DNA from 2 places in the Psychrobacter sp. P11G3 genome. Region 2 is predicted to be linked to the other one. Evidence: predicted binding sites of a transcription regulator. Region 2 holds the regulator's gene; the other holds the start of a gene.

Region 1 (4,415 bases), 420 kb from region 2:
GTGATATTGCTTGCACCATAAATTTGGCTTAGCTTACTACCAGAAACCAGCTCTGCTTGCTGTGCGCCTAGACGCATCGTGCCACCCAAATCTGAATCATCACTACGAATCTGTAGCTCGCCGCGCTCATCTAACCACTCAGTGATCAGACCAATGATAGGCTCAGCTGTCTTACGATCAAACTCAGAAGAGTTGGCATTAATGTTAAGTACGTTACGTGCATACTCAATTACTGCCAACTGCATACCAAGACAAATGCCTAGATACGGAACGTTGTTTTCACGAGCATAAGTGATGGCTTTTATCTTGCCCATCGTACCGCGCTCACCGAAACCGCCTGGTACTAAGATAGCATCAGCATCGTTTAGCTGCGCAAGCAAAGTATCATCATCTTCTAGACGTTCAGCATCGATATAGTCAATCTTCACGTCTACTTTATGCGTGATACCTGCATGTAGCAATGCTTCATTGATAGACTTATAAGCATCTGGAAGCTCGACGTATTTGCCGACCATCGCAACAGTCACTGTTCCTTCTGGATTCAACTGTGCTTCAACTACTTTGTCCCAATCGCTCAAATCAGCTTCAGGCACATCAAGACCGAAACGCTCACAGATTAAATCATCAAGATCTTGCTCGTGTAATGTGCGCGGTATCTGATAGATACTCTGTGCATCTTCACACATGATGACCGCACGCTCTTCAACGTTGGTAAATAGCGCAATCTTGCGACGGTTGTCTTGTGAGATATGATGGTCAGAGCGGCAGATTAGGATATCAGGCTGTAGGCCAATAGAGCGTAGCTCTTTCACTGAATGCTGTGTCGGCTTGGTTTTGGTCTCACCAGCACTAGCAATATACGGTACTAAAGTAAGATGCATTAGCATGGCTCTATTACGGCCAAGCTCTACTTGCATCTGACGTACGGCTTCCATAAACGGAAGTGATTCGATATCACCAACGGTACCGCCAATTTCGATAATAGCGATATCATACCCTTCGCCACTGGCAAGGATTTTGTTTTTGATTTCATCAGTAATATGTGGAATAACCTGTACAGTACCGCCTAGATATTCACCACGGCGTTCTTTATTCAACACGTTCTGATAAATACGGCCACTGGTAAAGTTATTACTCTTACTCATTTTTGAGTGACGCAAGAAGCGCTCGTAATAACCCAAATCCAAATCGGTCTCTGCGCCATCTTCAGTAACGAATACTTCACCATGCTGAAACGGGCTCATTGTACCTGGATCAACGTTAATATACGGATCCATTTTGGTCATCGTGACAGTCACGCCACGTGCTTCTAAGACCGCTGCAAGAGAAGCTGCGGTGATACCTTTTCCTAGTGAGGACACTACCCCACCGGTCACGAATATAAACTTGGTCATAGTACTCTGTCGGTAATTGGTAAAGAAGGATTTTACTAAAAATACGCCACAAAATATAGGGCAAAAATGCAAACTGTCTGAAACTCTTATATTTTCGTGCTGGTAGCAAACATTTTTCTATTATTAAAACGCTACGCAACAAAAAACTCACCCCGAAGGATGAGTCTTTATAAATAACTTATAAGACAATCTAATTTAGAATTTGTATTCTAAACCGCCACCGATAGCGAGTAGATCGTAGTCAGCACCACCAAGGTCAGCTGAGTTTTGACCAACATAAGCATGAGCAATCATATTAGGCTTATAAGCATATTCACCACCAACTACGATTTGATCAGAATCAGCTTCATCAAAGCCAAGCAAGTTGTCAGTGTTATTGTATTGAATATAAACAGCAGCTGGCTTAGCGAAGTTATTTAGGCCCATCTTAGCACTAACAACTAGACCTTTTTCTTTATCATCGCCTCTGTTAGCTGCATCACTATCAAAATCAGCTACTTGATATAGAGCGCCAAGTACTACAGGAGCTGCCATATACTTGCCTAGATCAACAGTAGCCGTACCACGAATTAAATCGCCAGAAAGGTTAACATCTTTATCATAAGCAACACCAAATGTAACACCAGTACCGGCATCATACATTGCTGCAGCAGCAAAGCCATTATTACGATCACCACTATCAGAGACAAAAGACTCATCAGCGCTATACATAAGTGCAACATCTAATGGTAGGTTATTATATTTAGGAGCTTTCCAGATAACTGAATTGTTAATACGACCGCTATCAGTCATATTATAGCCGTTTTCATTTTCTTCAAGCTGATTTGAGCCTAGGTTATCCCAAAAACCACTACCAGAAGTCACAACGTTATTTACGTAATCAACAACTGATGTATTACGGCCAACGCGGATTTCACCATAGTTATCATTATTCAAGCCTAAGAAAGTATCACGGCTTTTGAATGCAATATTGTTATCATCACCTGCATTACCATCAATATTGATACCCACTTCGTACTGATAGATTACATCAGTATTAGCAGTAATTGCTTCAGAACCTTTGAAACCAAGACGTGAAGAATATGAGTTGATTTGGACGGCGTCCATATCGTCATCAGTACGAGTCTCATCATCTAAATTAACGTAGTCCATACCGACAAATGCTTTACCATAAACGGTTGGTGCTGCATTGGCTGCAGATACAGATAGGGCTGCGATTGCTGTAGCTAAAAGTAGTTTTTTCATGGGGTATCTCCACTTTACAATTGTAGTAATGAGCAAGCTATTATTAGCTGGCGCCCATAATGGTATCGTCACAAATCCTCAAAGATATAATGTGTAACTGGCTACCGAGATTAGTCAGAAACAAGTGTGGCGAAGTTCTATTACAGTAAGATGAAAAAAACCATGATTTACATAACTGGGATTAAAAAAGTAACTGCCATGTAATCTTTAGTTTTTATCCTTCCATTGCGTAACATCCGTTACCAAACTCATACTTCGAGTACAAGCATAACAACTTTGACATAATTTGCAACATATTTTTTTGCCTTTTCGATACATCTATTATCAAATAACAGATACTTTACTTTATTTGAACGATTGTTAAAAAACTTCCACTTACTCAATTAGATACGAATAATATTGGTTAATATGATTACTAATATTCTTAAATTTTTATAATAAACATCGAATAATATTCAAAAATAAAGCGCTATTTACTAAAAAATAAATAGTGCTAATTAAGAAGTTAATAATCTATTTGAGCAAATTTATCAGTTACAAATGAGCAAGACTGACTGGCATACTTACTCATCAAGTATGCTTAGATACATGTCATATTTGGTCTATTGTTCTAAGCGTTTGCTTTGAGATCCAAACGTGCTTGATGCAACAATGGCTCAGTATAACCACTAGGCTGCGCGCGTCCTTTAAAGACTAAATCACAGGCGGCTTTGAACGCGTAAGAGCTATCGAAGTTATCTGCCATTGATTGATAGTCATCATCGCCTGCATTCTGTTCATCGACGACCTTGGCCATACGTTTCATCGTATCCATCACTTGCTGCTCACTAACCACACCATGATGCAACCAGTTGGCAATATGTTGGCTTGAGATACGCAAAGTAGCACGATCTTCCATGAGACCGATATCGTTGATGTCAGGCACCTTGGAGCAACCAACGCCTTGATTTACCCAGCGTACGACATAACCCAAGATACCTTGAGCATTGTTTTCAAGCTCTTGCTGCTTCTCTTCATCAGTCCAGTCGGTATTTTTTGCTAATGGGATGGTCAAGATGTCATCCAAGCTAGCGCGCTCGCGTGATTTTAGCGTATCTTGTACATCAGCCACGCTCACTTGATGATAGTGTATGCTATGCAAGGTAGCGCCCGTTGGTGATGGTACCCACGCAGTGCTAGCACCAGACTCAGGATGAGCGGCCTTAGTATCCATCATCTCTTTCATTTCATCAGGCTTAGCCCACATACCTTTACCAATTTGTGCGCGACCTTGTAGGCCTGTCTCTAGACCGATATCGACGTTCCACTGCTCGTAAGCAGGCTGCCATGCTTGCGACTTCATCTCGCCTTTTGGTACAAATGGACCTGCATTCATGCTGGTATGCATCTCATCACCAGTACGATCTAAGAAGCCGGTGTTAATAAAGATAACTCGCTCTTTGGCTTGGCGGATTGCTTCTTTTAAGTTGACCGTCATACGGCGCTCTTCGTCCATGATGCCGATTTTGAGCGTATTGCGCTCTAGACCTAACAGGTCTTCAGATGCATTAAATAAGTCATTGGCCATTTTGACTTCTTCAGGACCATGCATTTTTGGCTTCACGATATACATTGAGCCTTGACGCGAGTTTGATAGCTCGTTTTTGCCTTTGATATCATTAAGTGATAAGAGTGGCGTGATTAAACCATCCATCAAGCCTTCAAATATTTGCTCTTGACCATCATCTAGATCAACTAAGATGGCAGGGTTCTGCATTAAGTGACCGACGTTACGAA
Region 2 (4,415 bases):
GGCATTAGTGATTTAAGCGAGGTTTGGGAAGCGCAAGAAACAGGAAGCAGCAAAGAGAGTCAGTTGCTCAGAGTCGTTGATCGTTTATTGCCGTTTTTACTCAATCTGAATACCAACGGTAAAACGTGGATTGAGCTTGGCGTTACGCGCTCGCAGGTGGCGGGGGCTCATGCATTTATCAAAGACAGCTTCCCTCCTATTCATGATTGGCTGACAAAAAATATTGATTATGCAACTCATCAAGGATGGCTGATTGATGCGTAAATCTGCATAAATAACAGGCATAAAAAAAGCCCAATAAAGCATGATGATTTACGCTTAACTGGGCTGATATTTTCAGTACTTTTATACAAGCACGTTATTGGGCGTTTGCCGTTCCTAGCAACTGACCCATTTGCACGATGCTATTGGCTTGCATACTATCTAGCCAGTCAGCCTTTGCTGCTTTTGGCAATACCACGATAGCCGTTGAGCCCAAATAAAAGCGTCCAAGCTCTTCGCCTGCTGCAAACTGCATATCATGATCGGACTCGAATATGTCGTCAGTACGAGCAATTTTGCCAGTGGCGACAGTTTCAATACCAGCGACGATCATAGCACCAACCATTACGACAGCTGCTTTGCCATACTTGGTATCAAACATACAGACCAGACGCTCATTACGCGCAAACAAGTCTGGCACGTTAGCCGCCGTAGTATTGTTGACCGAAAACAGGGTGCCAGGTACATAGCGAGTCTTGGTCAACGTGCCAGTAAACGGCATATGTACACGGTGATAATTACTAGGCGCTAAGTAGATAGTCGCAAAACTACCATCAGCGAAATAACTGCCATCTTCACTATCAGCAAGCAGTTGGCCGACATCATAGTGACGACCTTTTGCCTGTAATAGCTTATGGTCTTCGATTTGTCCTAGCTGAGAGATAATACCGTCCGCAGGGCTCACGATACCATTTGCAGTGGCGTCGATAGTACGAGCGTCTTCTTTTAACTCGCGGGTAAAAAAGTCATTAAAACTCTCATAAGCGTTTAGGCTTTGGCGTTCGTACTCGTCTAAGCTGATATTATAAGCTTTGGCAAAGCTACGGATAAAGGTGCGTTTGACATAAGGGTGGCGACTGGCGGCCAAACGTCCAGCGACTTTACTGAGCTTTTGCTGCGGCACAAGCTGTTGTAAGGTGGTAAATACATTCATAATAAGGCTACCAAAATAAGGTGTAATATAAGAAATAATAGTTAAGTTAATGACGGTATTTTATCATGGACAGCATATTATTGTATGGCCATAATCTGTTAAGGAATTAGTAAATGAAAGCACTCATACAACGGGTGAAGCACGCTAGTGTGGTCGTCGATCAGCAGTGTATCGGCGAGATTGAGCATGGGGTATTGGCATATGTTGGCTTAGGGCACGAAGACGATTTTGCCGCTGCCCAGCGTATGATTGACAAAATACTGACCTATCGCATTTTTGAAAATGACGATGATCCGGCCAAATTTGGTAAACTGGATAAAAACGTTCAGCAGGTTGCTGGTGGGCTATTATTAGTTTCACAATTTACCTTGATGGCAAAAACAGACAAAGGACGCCGACCAGACTTTGGTGGTGCGATGGCACCTGCTGCGGCGCAAGCGCTATTTGAACAGTTGGTCGATTATGCCAAAACTAAGCATCCAAATGTGGCAACTGGTCAGTTTGGTGCGGATATGCAAGTGTCGAGCGTTAATGATGGGCCGCTCAATTTTTTACTAGAAATCTGATTTTAGAGTGTCATCAAGCTGTCATAATTAATCCGTTTAATAGGTAGAGACTGGTGAGTATATATCGCCTTTTTACATGCTAGATTTTGTCCTCTAACACCGAGAATGTCCTATGTATAATGAGCAAATTTTGATTGTTGAAGATGAGCCTGCGATTCGTGAAATGGTTGTCATGACGCTAGAGATGGCTGGGTTTGATAGCTTGCAAGCGGCAGATGTGTCAGAGGCGCATCAGCAAGTGGTCGATCATAGGCCGTCACTGATACTGTTAGACTGGATGTTGCCGGGTGACAAGAGCGGTGTGGATTTCTGTCGTATGCTCAAAAACGATGAGCTGCTCTCTGAAATACCAGTCATTATGCTAACAGCAAAAAGTGAAGAAGACAGTAAGGTGCATGGTCTTGATGCAGGTGCAGATGATTATATGACCAAGCCTTTTTCGACTCGTGAGCTGATTTCTAGAATCAAAGCCGTACTACGCCGCAGTAGCGCGATGAGTAGCGACAAACCTATCGAAATTGGGCAGTTAAGTCTAGATACTAAGAGTCAGCGCGTGACAGCTGCAGGTAAAATCGTTGATGTTGGGCCCACAGAGTATCGCCTATTGGCATTTTTTATGAGTCACCCTGAGCGCGCCTATACACGAACGCAGCTGCTCGATCAAGTATGGGGCGGCAATGTATATATCGAAGACCGAACCATCGATGTGCATATCAAACGTCTACGAAAATTACTGCGACCTTATGACTGTGATACATTGATACAGACGGTACGTGGGACAGGCTACCGATTTTCTAGCCTGATTGAGCCAAGTTAATCTTGTACAAATAATGCCGCAGCAATATAAAGGCCGCGGATAGTGGTAAGGATAAGAAATGGACAAGATAGCGCCAGCACAAAGTGAGCAATCAGCTTTACTAGAGCAAATATCTACTCAAAGTACAGCAGAGCAACTCAAAAAAATCGGTAGTGCACTACGAGCCCTGCGCGATGCAGTGATTTTGCTCAACAATAATGACGGCCTAGAATGGTGGAATCAGGCGGCGCAAGACTTATTGCTGCTACAGCCAGAAGATAAAGGTCAGAACATATTTGACTTTATTACTGTACCTGAGTTCCGCCAGTATTATGAAGGTACAACGATACCTAACGATGGCGTCCATATAGAATCATGGCGAGATCCTAGTCGCTACTTGAAGTGCGAACTGACGCCTTTCGGTGATGAAAAACTGCTGTTTGTATATGATGTGACCCGCCTGCGGCACTTAGAGCAGATGCGGCAGGATTTTGTGGCGAATGTCTCGCATGAGCTTAGAACACCATTGACTGTGATGATGGGCTATCTGGAGAATTTCTCCGATCAGCCAGATATGCCGCCGCAATGGCGTCGCGGTTTTGAGCTGATGACGCAGCAAACAGCCCGTATGAACAGAATCGTGAATGATTTATTGCTACTGTCTAAGATTGAAATTGAAGAGTCACACGAGCTGCATTATATAGATATGACTAAGCTACTGACCAACATCTACGACGACGCACAGGCCTACAACCAAGCATATAAACACATCATTCATTTGCATATAGATACCTATGATGGGCTGTACGGGTCAGAGATGTACTTGAATAGTGCGCTATCCAATCTAGTAATCAATGCAATCAAATATACGCCAAAGGGCGGCAATATCACTATCAGCTGGACAAGGACGTCTGATGGTTGCCGTTTCGCGGTCGAAGATGATGGGATCGGTATTGCATCAGAACATATCGCCCGTTTGACAGAGCGTTTCTATCGTATCGACAAAGGTCGTAGCCGTGCAACAGGTGGTACAGGGTTGGGATTAGCGATTGTAAAACACGTATTGCACCAGCACGAAGCGCAGTTGCAAATCGATTCAGTAGAAGGGGAAGGGTCGACATTTAGTGTGGTATTCCCCTCAAACTACGTCAGATCCGTCACAGCCAATTAATATGATTTCTGGTCTGTATTAGCGTGCGTTTCTCGGCTTAAGTTTTTTAACTAATATCAGCTCAGTGCTATTTCAAATTAGGTTAACGACATACTTTTCTGTATCCGTTAATCCTTTTGCAAAAGCGGATAAGGGTTGACCGCACTGCCATTAATATAGATACCATAGTGTACATGTGTCGGTGTTCCTTTTGCATTACCGCTATCACCCACATAACCTATCACGTCGCCCTGATTGACCCAATCATTGGGAGAGATGTCAGCATAGTCTTCTAGATGAGCGTAGTAATGTCCTGCGCCACCAGGCCCTACCACCACAACCACGCGTCCACCCAATGTGTTCTCACCAACCTTGCTTACTACGCCTTGCGTGGTCGACTGCACGGGAGTATTGCGCGGCGCAAAGATGTCGATGCCTTCGTGGGAGCGGCCTTGACTACGTGCTGCACCCCAAGTGTCTGTCAGGTTTCGTTCTGGTAGTGGACTGGGTAAGCTGTTTTCGGTCGGCAGTTCTTGTTGCAATAGACTCAGTTGCTGCCATTTGGCAACCACAAATGACTGCGTTTGTTGGCTAATACTAGGTAGTAGTTTATCGAAGACAAATAACAGTGCTAGCAATACAGTAGCCTTAATCAATAGGCTTATTAAACGACTGAAAAAAGAAGGTCTGGGAGGCTGGTTGTTTCCA

What was found. The regulator PhoB, encoded in region 2, activates phosphate uptake and scavenging genes when phosphate is short. The targets are predictions, from matches to a motif close to TGTCATNAANCTGTCATAA.
Region 1: the regulator PhoB is predicted to act here: its motif matches at 2,777-2,795, upstream of AK824_RS10000 (porin).

The regions. Positions count from the first base shown of each region.
Region 1 is NZ_CM003596.1:2,488,540-2,492,954, forward strand. Features, by position in the region: gene AK824_RS09995 (CTP synthase) at 1-1,394, opposite strand, end outside; gene AK824_RS10000 (porin) at 1,590-2,639, opposite strand; gene AK824_RS10005 (malate synthase G) at 3,250-4,415, opposite strand, start outside.
Region 2 is NZ_CM003596.1:2,912,960-2,917,374, reverse strand. Features, by position in the region: gene AK824_RS11790 (HD domain-containing protein) at 1-264, shown strand, start outside; gene asd (archaetidylserine decarboxylase) at 359-1,195, opposite strand; gene dtd (D-aminoacyl-tRNA deacylase) at 1,309-1,761, shown strand; gene phoB (phosphate regulon transcriptional regulator PhoB) at 1,874-2,578, shown strand; gene phoR (phosphate regulon sensor histidine kinase PhoR) at 2,637-3,728, shown strand; gene AK824_RS11765 (M23 family metallopeptidase) at 3,836-4,415, opposite strand, start outside.